Regions from separate parts of the Kitasatospora sp. NPDC048298 genome, predicted to be linked through region 2. Evidence: riboswitches for the same ligand, from Rfam matches in the RefSeq annotation. Region 2 holds a riboswitch; each other region holds the start of a gene.
What was found. A riboswitch is a leader RNA that binds a small molecule or an ion and turns the genes downstream of it on or off. The one in region 2 is predicted to bind cyclic di-AMP.

Region 1 (3,299 bases), on a different contig from region 2:
GACAGCCGGCTGTCGAAGAACCCGGCGCACCACAGCGAGCAGGCGCACCGCACCGGCCGGGTGGGCATCCCGGGGGAGCGGCAGGCGGACCTGATGACCCACCTGCTGAACATCGACCCGCCGGACCACACCCGGCTGCGCCGCCTGGTGTCGAAGGCGTTCACGCCGCGCCGGGTGGCCGAGTTCGAGCCGCGGGTGCAGCAGCTCACCGACCGGCTGATCGACGGCTTCGCGCAGCGCGGCTCGGCGGACCTGATCCACGAGTTCGCCTTCCCGCTCCCCATCTACGCGATCTGCGACATGCTCGGGGTGCCGGCCGAGGACCAGGACGACTTCCGCGACTGGGCCGGGATGATGCTGCGACACACGAAGCCGGGGCAAGGCGGCGGCCAGCGCGGCGGCGTGGGGCGGGCGGTGAAGCGGATGCGGGCGTACCTGCTGGAGCTGATCCACCGCAAGCGCGCGGACCTCGGGGACGACCTGATCTCCGGTCTGATCCGGGCCAGTGACCACGGTGAGCACCTGACGGAGAACGAGGCCGCGGCGATGGCCTTCATCCTCCTGTTCGCGGGCTTCGAGACGACCGTGAACCTGATCGGCAACGGCACGTACGCGCTGCTGCGCAACCCGGAGCAGCGCCGGCTGCTGCAGGAGTCGGTGGCGCGCGGGGAGAGCGCGCTGCTGGAGACCGGGATCGAGGAACTCCTGCGCTACGACGGGCCGGTGGAGCTGGCGACCTGGCGGTTCGCGACCCGTCCGCTGACCATCGGCGGGGTGGACATCCCGGTCGGCGACCCGGTGCTGGTGGTGCTGGCCGCGGCGGACCGCGACCCGGCCCGGTTCGCCGCCGAGAACACCCTGGACCTGGCCCGTGCGGACAATCCCCACCTGGGCTTCGGGCACGGCATCCACTACTGCATCGGCGCTCCGCTCGCCCGGTTGGAGGGGCGTGCGGCGCTGGCCTCGCTGCTTTCCCGGCTGCCCGATCTGCGGCTCGCGGAAAGCCCGGACGCCCTGCGCTGGCGCGGTGGCCTGATCATGCGTGGGCTGCGCGAACTACCGGTGGAATTCAGTCCGGAGGGCCGCTCTCCGCATACCCCTCCGTACACCCCTTCGCAGGCCTCTCAAACGCCTCCGACCTGCTGAGATCACGCTGACTGGACGTCGCCGATCGCCCGCCGACGGGGGTGTGAACACCCATCAATCCGGACATAACACCGCCGTTGGTAGGCGATCGAACACGGGCCGTAATTGTCGTGTGATGTCGACGATATGAGCTTGTGATTGTCCTGATGATCTGTCTACTCTCCCTGGAGTTCGCAGCTGCGGACCTCGTGCGCGGAACGCCGAATCCTGCCCGCCGCGCCCGGGAAACCGACCAGACCCTGGGCAGGGGCGGGGGAACCAGGTTTGTTGCCGTCTCCCACGGCTTGGGGTGAAGCCGCCCGAGCGGAATCGTTTCCGCGCACGGCGGCCGGGCCACCTCCCGGTCCGAACCCGACAGCTCACCTCGCAGGCGTGCGGAGAGGGACCTCTTCATGCTGTTCGTTGGAACTGGCCGTCACCGTCGTCGCACCCAGGCCGAGAAGGCCATCGCCGTCGCCGGTGTGGCCGGCGTCGGACTCGCGATGCCGCTCCTCACCGCCACCGGCGCCTCCGCCGCCCCGGCCTCCACCTGGGACGCCGTCGCCCAGTGCGAGAGCGGCGGCAACTGGGGCATCAACACCGGCAACGGCTTCTACGGCGGCCTCCAGTTCACCTCCAGCACCTGGAAGGCGTACGGCGGCACCGCCTACGCGTCGCAGGCCAACCAGGCCAGCAAGGCCCAGCAGATCTCGGTCGCCGAGAAGGTGCTGGCCTCGCAGGGGCCGGGCGCCTGGCCGGTCTGCTCCCAGAAGGCGGGTCTGGCCAAGGGCGGCGCCGCGGCCGTGGTCGACACCTCCTCGGACGCCAAGCCGCAGTCCGCCCCCAAGCAGCAGACCCCGAAGCCCGCCGCCAAGCCGGCCGAGAAGCCGGCCGCGCAGCAGCCCGCCGCCCAGAAGCCGGTCCAGAAGCCCGCCGCGCAGCCGGTCCAGCAGGCCGCCCCGCAGCAGCAGGCGCAGCCGCAGACCCCGGGCTTCTCCGGCAAGGCCGGCTGGGACGCCGACGCCAAGGTGTTCTGGTACCAGAACAACGGCGCCTGGTACTGGACCAGCCACCAGAGCGTCTACCAGCAGTACGCCGGCCAGGCCGCCGCCCAGCCGCAGTACGCTCTGCTCGCCGCCCAGCAGGCCCCGCAGGCCGCCGGCCACGACTACACCGTCCGCGCCGGGGACACCCTGTCGACCATCGCCGCCGCCCAGGGCGTGTCCGGCGGCTGGCACGCGCTGTACGACCAGAACCACGCCACCGTCGGCGGCGACCCGAACCTGATCATGCCCGGCCAGGTGCTGCACCTCGGCTGAGCCGTCGCACCGGCCGTCACCTGACGCCGTCGTCACCCCGGCCGTCACCCGACGCCGTCGTCACCCCCGTCGTGACCCGACGCCGGTGTCGCTCCGCCCGCCGTCCGAAGGGGACCGGTCCTACCGGTCCCCTTCGTCCGCATTCGCCCGCTCCGGTGGGACAAGCTGGGACAAGCAGGTGAACTACCGGTGGGTAGTGGGGCCACACGCTGAGACGGGACCGAGGCGGACGTGGCCCCGGGAGCCCGGGCGGTTAGGCTCTGGTCGTAACGACTCCGCAATCGTCCTGCTGACAGCACCCACCGTCAGACCGGACCCTGCTTCCGCAAGGAGATGCCTCGTGCCGTCCATCGATGTCGTCGTAGCCCGTGAGATCCTCGACTCGCGCGGCAACCCCACGGTCGAGGTCGAGGTCGGCCTCGACGACGGCAGCACGGGTCGTGCCGCCGTCCCGTCGGGTGCCTCCACCGGTGCCTTCGAGGCGCTGGAGCTGCGCGACGGCGACAAGAACCGCTACTTCGGCAAGGGCGTCGAGAAGGCCGTCCTGGCCGTCATCGAGCAGATCGGCCCGGAGCTGGTCGGCTACGACGCCACCGAGCAGCGCCTGATCGACCAGGCCATGCTGGACCTGGACGCCACCCCGGACAAGTCCTCGCTCGGCGCCAACGCCATCCTGGGCGTCTCGCTGGCCGTCGCGCACGCCGCCTCCGAGGCCAGCGACCTGCCGCTGTTCCGCTACCTGGGCGGCCCGAACGCGCACGTCCTGCCCGTCCCGATGATGAACATCCTCAACGGTGGGTCGCACGCCGACTCCAACGTCGACATCCAGGAGTTCATGATCGCCCCGATCGGCGC
Region 2 (3,299 bases):
TCCTACGATCTCCGGCATGAGCACCGCAGCCATCCCGGGCGCGCCACTGCCCGTCCGCACTCCAGGCTCCCGTGCGCGGGGGCGCCACCGTCGTCCCGAGCGCCCCGAGATCCCGGCCGGCGCCCCGGCCCTGGTGCTCGCCGTGCCCGCGACCGCCGGGCCCGAGTCCCGCTCGGTCGTCGAGGAGCTGCTCTCGATCGTCCGCACCGAGCAGAACGGCGTCCAGACCGCGGTCGGCTACCTCCCGGGTGACGGCACCGAGGGCGCGGACGGCGAGGACCGCACCGTGGCCGAGCTGCTGACCCTGGCCGCCGAGGCCGGGCTGCCGATGCCCGTCCTGGTGCCGCTGGTGCCCGGCCCGCACACCTTCCTGACCGAGCTTCACGCGCTCGCCGCCGAGTACGGCGCGCCCGTCACCGACCCGCTGGGCCCGCACCCGCTGCTGGCCGAGGCCGTGCACGTCCGGCTGTCCGAGGCCGGGCTGGCCCGGGCCGACCGCGCCCGGCTGTTCGCCATCGCGACCGCCGCGGACGGCGTGGTGCTGACCACCGTCGGCGGCGAGGACGCCGCCGCGGCGGCCGGCATCACCGGCGTGCTGCTGGCCGCCCGACTGGCCGTGCCGGTCGTCGCCGCCGCGCTCGACGTGCCCGGCTCGGTGGCCGCGGCCGTCAACCACCTCAGGGAGACCGGCTCGCAGCGCCCGGCGCTGGCCCCGCTGGTGATCGGCCCGGAGGCGGACTCCGAGCTGCTCGCCACCGCCGCCGAGGAGACCGGCTGCCCGTCGGCCGCGCCGCTGGGGTCGTACCCGTCGGTCGGCCAGCTGATCGCCTCCACGTACCTGGCCGCGCTGCCCACGCCGTCCCCGGAGGACCTGGCGCGGGCCGAGGCGGAGGCGGCGGCCGCCGCCGAGGCCGAGGGCGTCGTGGAGGGTGCTCGCGGCGCCCACGCGGCCGCCGAGGCGCCCGCCGGGCAGTAGTCGACTCCGCGCGCCGCTCAGCGCGCTCGGAAGGGCCCGGAACGGCTTGCGTTCCGGGCCCTTCGCTTTACCCCTCCCACTCCCACCGCCCGAGCGTCGTCACTCCCGGGTCGCCCCTCCCGTGCCACCCTCCCGCCGGGATGCGGACGACAATGGCGCGGAATGTCCGTTCTGGCGGTATTTGAAAGGGAATAGGGAGCGCGGGGCCAGGCATTCGAATCGCGACCACTCCCCCACCGTCAGGGTGCGCCGACTCCGCGACTCGACGCGCCGTCACGTCAGCCCTGAGGTGGAGCCAGTTGTCGACTTCAGCAACGACATTGCCCGAAAACGATCATTTGCGATCATGGGTGGCAGCAATTTTGGCAGTTCCCACTAAACCGTGATGCACATCACAGTGGTTTGCAGTTTGAACTTGAGTCTGATTAACGTGCTCCCCGTTCGTGACCACACGAACCCGGTTCATCCGCGACGCCGAGTCCTGCCGTCGGATGTCCTGGCAGCGCGAAAACGCACCACGGCAGGAGCGGGGGACCCACAGGTAAGTCGCCCCGGACCGGTCTCCGGAACGGTCCAGGGCTAGGGGTGAAGCCGCGCCCACCAGCGCGGCCGGGCAACTCCAGCCCGAATCCGACAGCTCACCTCGCAGGCGTGGGAGAGGACTCCGTCTTCATGCTGCCCACCAACGGCACCAGCCTGCCCAGCCGCACCCGCCGCGTGATCGCCGCCCTCGGCGTCGCGGGCGTCGGCCTCACCGTCCCCTGCCTCACCTCGGGCACCGCCTCGGCCGCCTCCGTCGCCACCTGGGACAAGGTCGCCCAGTGCGAGAGCGGCGGCAACTGGAGCATCAACACCGGCAACGGCTTCTACGGCGGCCTCCAGTTCACCTCCAGCACCTGGTCCGCCTTCGGCGGCACCGCCTACGCGGCGCGCGCCGACCTGGCCACCAAGGACCAGCAGATCGCGATCGCCGAGAAGGTCCTCGCCTCGCAGGGCCCGGGTGCCTGGCCCGTCTGCTCCGTCAAGGCCGGCCTGACCAAGGGCGGCACCCCGGCCGCCGTCGACACCTCGGCGGGCTCGACCACGGGCTCGACCGCTTCCAAGCCCGCCGCGCCCGTCCAGAGCGCCAAGCCGGCCGCTCCGGCCGCGAAGCCCCAGGCCCCCGCCACGAAGCCCGCCGCGCCCGCCCAGGACGGCGCGCAGGCCACCGCGGGCTCCATCGCCTCCGGCAACCGCGGCGACTGGGTCCAGAAGCGTCAGCAGCAGGCCCAGGACGGCGACTACACCGTGGTCGAGGGCGACTGGCTGTCCTCGATCGCCGACCAGCACAACGTGCAGGGCGGCTGGCAGCGGCTGTACGAGCTCAACCGCGGCACCCTGACCGAGGGCCCGGACACCATCTACCCGGGCCAGCAGCTGTCCTTCGGCGGTGCGAACGGCTCGGACTCCACCGGGTCGGACCGCTCCCAGAAGTCCGGCCAGTCCGCGAACGGCGGTGCCGTGAACGCCCAGCCGACCGCGCAGACCCCGGCCCCGGCCGCCAAGCCGGCCACCAAGCCCGCGCCGCAGGCCCAGACCCAGGCTCCGGCCGCCACCGGCAGCATGGCCGCCGCGGTCGCCTTCGCCGAGTCGAAGGTCGGTCAGGCGTACGTCTACGGCGGCACCGGCAACGGCGGCTGGGACTGCTCCGGCCTGACCCAGGCCGCGCTGCGCGCTGCGGGCGTCTCCGTCCCGCGCGTCGCCGCGGACCAGGCCGCCGCCAGCACCCACGTCTCGCTGGACAGCCTCCAGCCGGGCGACCTGCTGTTCTGGTCCAACAACGGCAAGGACTCCGGCGTCTACCACGTCGCGATCTACGTCGGCAACGGCAAGTACGTCGAGGCCGCCAACCCGAGCTCGGGCGTCCGCGAGCAGAGCATCGCCAACTGGGCCCCGGACTTCGCCGGCCGGGTCTGAGTACGGCGCGCAGTCGGACAGCCGACGGGCTTCAGCTGACAGGTAACAGGTAACAGGTAACAGGTAACAGATTTCATCATCTGTCAGCTGTCGCCCGAACGCTGACCACCCACGCCCCCGGGGAGAGTCTGGTCGCTCCCCCCGGGGGTTCCGGCGTACCTCCGGCCGTATCCCCGTGGTGGATCCCCGCTCCAACGGGCATGCTGCTGCTCTGCACCCGAGGACACCCGAGGAGGAGTCCACATGGCCCAGGTCACCGTCACCCTCGACGCGAACCTCGCGATCGACGTGATGATGCTCTCCGGCACCAAGAACCCCCAGGACGCCGTCGAACTGGTCCTGCGCGACTACCTGGCCCGCGGCCGCC
Region 3 (3,299 bases), on a different contig from region 2:
TGGTCGGCGCAGTCCTCCCGGTCGCTCGGCCCGAAGGGCAGGTACCGGGTGACCTCCGGGTCGCCGAACAGCGCGTGCAGCGCGTCCACGTCGCCCTCGGTGTGGTGGTACTCGCGGACGGCCAGTCGCGGGCCGGTGAGTCGTACGGGGACCATGGCTGCCGACCCTATCCCCGCCCGGCGGCTACCGTTCGGACTATGAACGACGAAGACCTGCGGCTCGCCCCGCGCACCAAGGCCGCCGACCTGCTCGCCTGGGCGGCCGAGCAGGGCCGCGCGCCGGTGGCCGAGGGGCCGCTGCGCGCGGTGCTGGCGCTGCTGGAGCTGGGCGAGGGCAGGATGCACGACGGCTGGCCCGAACTGACCTCCGACGCGGTGGAGCACCTGCTCCACGAGCGGCTCCACCTGTACGTCCAACCCGCGCCCGAGGAGGACCCGCTCGCCTACGGCGACGCCGTCCGGCTGCTGGTCGACCACCAGCGGGCGGCCCGCCGGCTGAACGCCAAGCGCCAGGAGCGGCTGCACGAGGAGGCCGAGTGGCAGGGCGAGGTCGCGACCGGGCTGCTGCGCCGCGCCGACCTGGTGACCTGGCCCCGGCTGTACGCGCTGCTGCTGCACGCGCACGGGGCGGACGTCACGGACCCGGAGGCGGTGCGGGAGTGGCTGGCCGGCTTCGGGGAGTTCACCGAGGAGGAGCGGCTGGCGGCGTTCGAGGCGCTGGCGTCGGCCGGCTGGCTGGACGAGCCGGACGAGCGGGGCTGGGGCCCGGCCCGGGTGCTCTCGGTGGGCATGGCCACGGACGGCGCGCGTCGGCTGCTGGAGCAGGGCCTGATGCGGCGCAGCTACCGCAACCTGGCGCAGCTGACCGCGCTGGGACGGCCGATGCCGGACGAGCTGACCGGGGACTTCGGGAGGTTCGAGGAGGCGGCGGTGGACGCGGCGCTCGACCTGTTCGGCGACTGGACGGTGCCGGGGCTGCCGCGGCTGCTGGTGACGGAGTTCCCGGAGCTGGCGCCGGAGCCGGGCCCGGAGGAGATCGACGCGTACCTGGCGCAGCTGCCCGTCGAGGAGTGAGACGCGGCGCGGGAGGCCCCCGGCCCGGGGGCCTCCCGCGGGTGCGTCGGTGCGCGTGTGTCAGGGGTTGAGGCCGCGCTGCTGGAGCCAGGGCTCCGGGTCGACCGGGGCGCCGCCACCGGGGCGGACCTCCATGTGCAGGTGGGGGCCGGTGACGTTGCCGGTCGCGCCGACCTTGCCGATCTGCTGGCCGGCGGCGACGTTGCCGGAGCCCTTGGTGATCGAGGAGAGGTGGCAGTACCAGATCTCGGTGCCGTCGGGCAGGGTCTCGACGATCCGGTAGCCGTACGAGCCGGCCCAGCCGGCCGAGGTGATGGTGCCCTGGCCGAGCGCGTGGACGGGGGTGCCGGTGTCGGCGGCGAAGTCCAGGCCGGTGTGCAGGTTCGCCCAGTAGCGGGCGCTCTGGCCGTAGTGGGCGGAGAGCCGGTAGTCGTCCACCGGGAGGGTGAGGGCGGCGGCCTTGGCCCGCTCGGCCTCCTCGGCGGCGCGCTTGGCCTCCGCCTCCTTGGCGGCGGCCTTGGCCTCCGCCTCCTGGGCGGCCTGCAGCCGGGCGGTCTCCTCGGCGGCGGTGCGCTGGCTGTCGGCCTGGTGCTGGATGCGGGCGGCGAGCGCGAGGCCGGGGTCGGCGGCGAGGGCGACCGGGGTCTCGTCCGGGACCTCGACGGCGGGGGCTGCGGCCGGGGTCGCCGAGGCGAAGCCGGTGGCGCCCAGCGTGGCGGCGACGGCGGTGACGCCGAGCAGCGGGGAGGCCCCGCGGGTCTGACGCGGCATCCGGTGGCGGTTGGTGTCGGCCTCCGCGGCGAACGCCTCCGGGCCGAAGGCCTCGGGGCCGTCCGGGCCGGGGTGGTCGAGGAGCTGGGTACCGGCTGCGGGGCCGGCCGGGTGTGCCGGGGTGTGCGTCGACGCCACGGAGGCGCGCTCCTTTCCTTCCTTCGCGCCTACCGGGTTAGCTGACGGGTTCGGAGCAGGAAGGTCTCCTACGGCCGGGCCGGAGCCCCGCCGATTCACCCCAAGGAACGTGGTTCCCCGGCTCCCTGACCTGCCCGGGGGCGGGTCGGCGGGATTAGGCGACGGCGCACGGTGCCGTCTGGGTACGGCGTTGACAACCGCGCTGCGTTATCAAACGTTAATCCTAGGAGGCTCTGATTCCAAGCCATCCGTTTCGGGCCGCCCGATGGCAGGTGAACGGACGTCAACGAACGGCCCCCCACGCACGGCCCCATCTGAGTACCCCTACTCATGTGCGGCCCTGCCGGGCGGCCGCATCCTGACGCCATGAGCGCACCGATGCAGACCCGCACCACGGCCGCGTACCACATCCAGGCCATCCTCTCCTTCGCCCTGTCGGGCATCGCCCTCGCCGCCGGGATCGCCTACCTGCCGGTCGGCGGGTGGACCCGGGCCTTCCTCGGGATCGGCCTCCTCTACACCGTCACCTCCGCGTTCACGCTGGCGAAGGTGGTCCGGGACCGGCAGGAGTCCAGCGAGATGGTCACCCGGGTGGACCAGGCCCGACTGGAGAAGCTGCTCAGCGAGCACGACCCGTTCAAGGTGGAAGGGGTCTGACCGCACCCGTCCGACCGTGCCCCCTTCCCTCGGCCCGTTTCCCCCGGCCCGCCGACCGCTTGACGGCTAAGGCTATTAGCCTTAGCTTTGTGGCTATCGGCAGTACCGCCGATGCCCCGCACCCGCGGCCCGAGGAGGACCCCGTGAACGGCACCATCACCCCGAGCACCCAGTACCTGACCGTTCCCGGCGGCCGGATCGCCTTCGACGACACCCGGCAGGGCGACGGCACCCCCGTCGTCCTGCTCCCGGGCATGCTCGACAGCCGGGCCGCGTACCGGCACCTGCGCCCGCTGCTGGTCGCCGCCGGCCACCGGGTCGTCACCATGGACCTGCGGGGCTTCGGCGAATCCTCGATCAGCTGGGACGACTACGGCCCGGCCGCCATCGCCGACGACGTCCTCGCACTGCTCGACCACCTCGGCATCGAGCGCGCCGTCCTCGCCGGCAACTCGTACACCGGGGCGACGGTCGTGAAGGCCGCCGGGGACGCGCCCGAGCGGGTCGCCGGGATCGTCCTGATCGACGCCTTCGTCGAGAGCCCGCCGCCGGGCGCCCTGATGCGCGGCGTCATGGCCCTGATGGGCACCGCCCTCGTCCACTGGCCGGCCTCCTGGGGCTTCTACCTGCGCCGGATGGCCTTCCCCGGCGCCACGCCCG
Region 4 (3,299 bases), on a different contig from region 2:
TCGCAGTTCGGCTCGGCCACCGGCTGCTCCTCGGGGGCGAGCACGTTGCCCCGTACGGTCGCGGAGGCGATCAGCCCGCCGGCGACCAGCAGGCCCGCGCAGATCAGCATGGCGGTGTGGAAGGCGGCGTCGACCGAGGAGGGCACCCGGTAGGCGTCGCCGCTCAGCCCGGCCAGCGCCGGCAGGGCGGCCACCGCGAGCAGGCCGGCCGCGCGGGCGGCGGCGTTGTTGACCCCGCTGGCGATGCCCGCGTGGCGGACCTCGACGGCGGCCAGCACGGTCGCCGTCAGCGGTGCGACCAGCAGCGTCATGCCGCAGCCCAGCACCGTGACGGCGGGCAGCACGTCCACCCAGTACGAGGAGTCCGGGCCGATGCGCAGCATCAGCAGCACCCCGGCGGCGCACAGCATCGGGCCGACGGTGAGCGGGATGCGCGGGCCGATCCGCTTGCCGAGGCGCCCGGCACGGGCGGACAGCAGCAGCATCAGCACGGTGATCGGCACCAGGGCGAAGCCCGAGACCAGCGGCGAGAACCCGGACACGATCTGGAGCTGCACCACCAGCAGGAAGAAGACGCCGCTGAACGCCGCGTACACGCACAGGGTGACCAGGTTCACCGCGGTGAACAGCCGGGAGGAGAAGAGGCCGAGCGGCAGCATTGGTTCGGGTGCGCGGCGCTCGACGGCCACGAAGGCGACGCCGAGCGCCACCCCGATCACCCCGCTGACCCAGACGGTGGGGGACAGGCCCTCGCCGGCCGCGGTCAGCGCATAGGTGATCGCGCCGAGGGCGAGGGCGGCGAGCACGGCGCCGAGCACGTCGAAGCGGCCGGAGGCGTCCTTGTCCCGGCTCTCCGGCACCGACCGGGTGGCGACGGCGATCACGGCGGCGGCGAGCGGCAGGTTCAGCAGGAAGATCCAGCGCCAGCCGGGTCCGTCCACCAGCCAGCCGCCGAGGAACGGGCCGACCGCGGCCGACACCCCGCCCAGGCCGGACCAGAGGCCGACCGCCGCCGAGCGGTCGTCAGGGTGGAAGACGGCCTGGAGCATGGCGAGCGAGCCGGGGGTGAGCAGTGCTCCGCCGATGCCCTGGACGGCGCGGGCGGCGATCAGCACGTGGATGTTCGGTGCGGCGGCGCAGGCGGCGGAGGCGATGGCGAACCAGACCACGCCGATCAGGAAGACCTTGCGCCGCCCGTAGCGGTCGCCCAGTGCGCCGCCGAGCAGGATCAGGCCCGCCAGGGTGAGCAGATAGGCGTTCAGGGTCCATTGCAGGGACGCGAGGGAGGCGCCGAGGTCGGCGCCGATCCGGGGCAGGGCGACGTTCACCACGGTGCCGTCGAGCATCGCCATGCTGGAGCCGAGCACCGTCGCCAGTAGTACCCAGCGGCCCTGCGCGGTGCTCAGGCGCAGGGTGCCGGCCTCTGAGGTGGCCACGGGCGAATCCTGCGCTGCCGGGGCGCACGTGACAAGGGTCACCGGTGGGTGTGTTGACGGTGGGCGGGGTGTGAGTAGGCGGCTGCGCAGCGTCGCGGATCTCGGCGCAGGGTCGTGGATCAGTGGCGGGGGGTGAATGGATTGTGTACGGATCGTGGGCTCCGGCCTGCGGAGGGTCACCGGGGGAGGGGGAATGGTTGCGCTTTCAAAGATCGACATTGCTTCACCCGAACGGATGGGTTTTAGTTCAGCGACCGCCCGGCCAGTCCGGACGGATCCGCCGGGTGGAACGCCGAGTCCTGCCGCTGCCCGGTGGTTCGAAACGAACTCTGTACGGCAGGAGCGGGGGACCCACAGGTAAGTCGCCGGACCGGAGTTCGCGCCTCAGGGCGCGGGCGTCCAGGACCGGCTAGGGGTGAAGCCGCGCATGCGGCCGGGCAACTCCAGCCCGAACCCGACAGCTCACCTCGCAGGCGTCGGAGAGGAAACTTCCATGCCTGCTCAGGCTCGTCGTATCGCCCTGCCCCGCGCCGCCCGCATCGGCATCGCCACCGCCGTCACCGGTGTCTCCTTCGCCCTCCCGCTCGTCACCGCGATGAGTGCCCAGGCCCACACCGCTCCGGCCGCGCCGGTCGCGCAGGCCGCCGCCTCCGCCGGCGCCGAGTCGGCCGCTCCGGCCGCTGCTCCGGCCACCGCTCCGGCCGCCCGGGCCGCGCAGGAGAGCTACCGCGTCGTCAGCGGTGACACCCTGTCCAAGATCGCCGAGGTCAAGAACGTCGAGGGCGGCTGGCACGCGCTGTACGAGCGGAACCGCTCGGTCGTCGGTGCCAACCCGAACCTGATCTTCGCCGGCCAGCAGCTCGCGCTGCCGGGCCACGCCGTCGCGCCGTCGGCCGACTCCGCTCCGGCGAAGCCCGCCGCCCCGGCCGCCCCGGCCGCTCCCGCGACCCAGGCCGCCAAGGCGCAGGACCAGGTTCAGGTGCGGACCGAGGTCGCCAAGCCGTCCGCGCAGCTGCAGACCCAGCTGCAGGTCGCCACCCCGGCCCAGGCCGTGACCGCCACTCCGGTCGCCGCCGCCACCTCCGGCTTCGTCGCCCCGCTGGCCAACCCGAGGCTCGGCACCGCCTACGGCGTGGCCGGCTCGATGTGGGCCTCCGGCCACCACACCGGCCAGGACTTCGTCGCCTCCACCGGCACCCCGCTGCGCGCCATCGCCAACGGTGTCGTGGTCAAGGCCGGCAACGGCGGCGCCTACGGCAACGAGGTCGAGATCAAGCTCGCCGACGGCCACTACGCCGAGTACGCGCACCTCTCCTCGATCGGTGTGAGGATCGGTCAGGCCGTCACCGTCGGCCAGCAGATCGGCCTCTCCGGCGCCACCGGCAACGTGACCGGCCCGCACCTGCACTTCGAGATCCGCAACGGCTCGGAGTACGGCTCGGACATCAACCCGGTCGCCTACCTGCGCGCGCACGGCGTCGCGCTCTGACCCACGGCTGAACTCCGAGGGTTTCCGGAACCACCGTCGCTGCGGGGCGAAACGATCCTCCGGGATGGTCATGTCGGGTGACCGCTCGACCGGGTGATCGCCGCACGGCGGACATGGGCGCGGGACACGCCCAGGCCGGCCCGGCCGTACGAGGACTCCTCGTGCGGCCGGGCCGGCCACTGCCGTTTCCGCGCCGCCCGGCTGTTCCCGGGTTCGTTCGGACGGGTCGAACGCGGCGTCAACTCCGGTGTCACGGAGGGGTTCGGGAGCATCGCCGGGTGGCCGCGGCACGTCATGCTGGCGGACGGTCAGCGCCCGGTCGGTCCGGCCGGGCGGGCGGGTCCGGAGGCGAGGAGGGCGGATGGCGGTCCGGA

Region 1: another riboswitch for cyclic di-AMP. It lies ahead of ACGF0D_RS10035 (transglycosylase family protein); the one in region 2 lies ahead of ACGF0D_RS12280 (transglycosylase family protein).
Region 3: another riboswitch for cyclic di-AMP. It lies ahead of ACGF0D_RS33390 (M23 family metallopeptidase); the one in region 2 lies ahead of ACGF0D_RS12280 (transglycosylase family protein).
Region 4: another riboswitch for cyclic di-AMP. It lies ahead of ACGF0D_RS18805 (peptidoglycan DD-metalloendopeptidase family protein); the one in region 2 lies ahead of ACGF0D_RS12280 (transglycosylase family protein).

The regions. Positions count from the first base shown of each region.
Region 1 is NZ_JBICYZ010000009.1:7,820-11,118, reverse strand. Features, by position in the region: gene ACGF0D_RS10040 (cytochrome P450) at 1-1,146, shown strand, start outside; cyclic di-AMP (ydaO/yuaA leader) riboswitch at 1,367-1,533, shown strand; gene ACGF0D_RS10035 (transglycosylase family protein) at 1,539-2,444, shown strand; gene eno (phosphopyruvate hydratase) at 2,785-3,299, shown strand, end outside.
Region 2 is NZ_JBICYZ010000011.1:165,474-168,772, reverse strand. Features, by position in the region: gene ACGF0D_RS12285 (sirohydrochlorin chelatase) at 17-976, shown strand; cyclic di-AMP (ydaO/yuaA leader) riboswitch at 1,480-1,641, shown strand; gene ACGF0D_RS12280 (transglycosylase family protein) at 1,628-2,932, shown strand; gene ACGF0D_RS12275 (hypothetical protein) at 3,176-3,299, shown strand, end outside.
Region 3 is NZ_JBICYZ010000061.1:30,165-33,463, reverse strand. Features, by position in the region: gene ACGF0D_RS33400 (GNAT family N-acetyltransferase) at 1-155, opposite strand, end outside; gene ACGF0D_RS33395 (hypothetical protein) at 198-1,073, shown strand; gene ACGF0D_RS33390 (M23 family metallopeptidase) at 1,134-1,982, opposite strand; cyclic di-AMP (ydaO/yuaA leader) riboswitch at 1,995-2,153, opposite strand; gene ACGF0D_RS33385 (YiaA/YiaB family inner membrane protein) at 2,349-2,639, shown strand; gene ACGF0D_RS33380 (alpha/beta fold hydrolase) at 2,783-3,299, shown strand, end outside.
Region 4 is NZ_JBICYZ010000023.1:38,354-41,652, forward strand. Features, by position in the region: gene ACGF0D_RS18800 (MFS transporter) at 1-1,436, opposite strand, end outside; cyclic di-AMP (ydaO/yuaA leader) riboswitch at 1,790-1,927, shown strand; gene ACGF0D_RS18805 (peptidoglycan DD-metalloendopeptidase family protein) at 1,930-2,925, shown strand; gene ACGF0D_RS18810 (APC family permease) at 3,287-3,299, shown strand, end outside.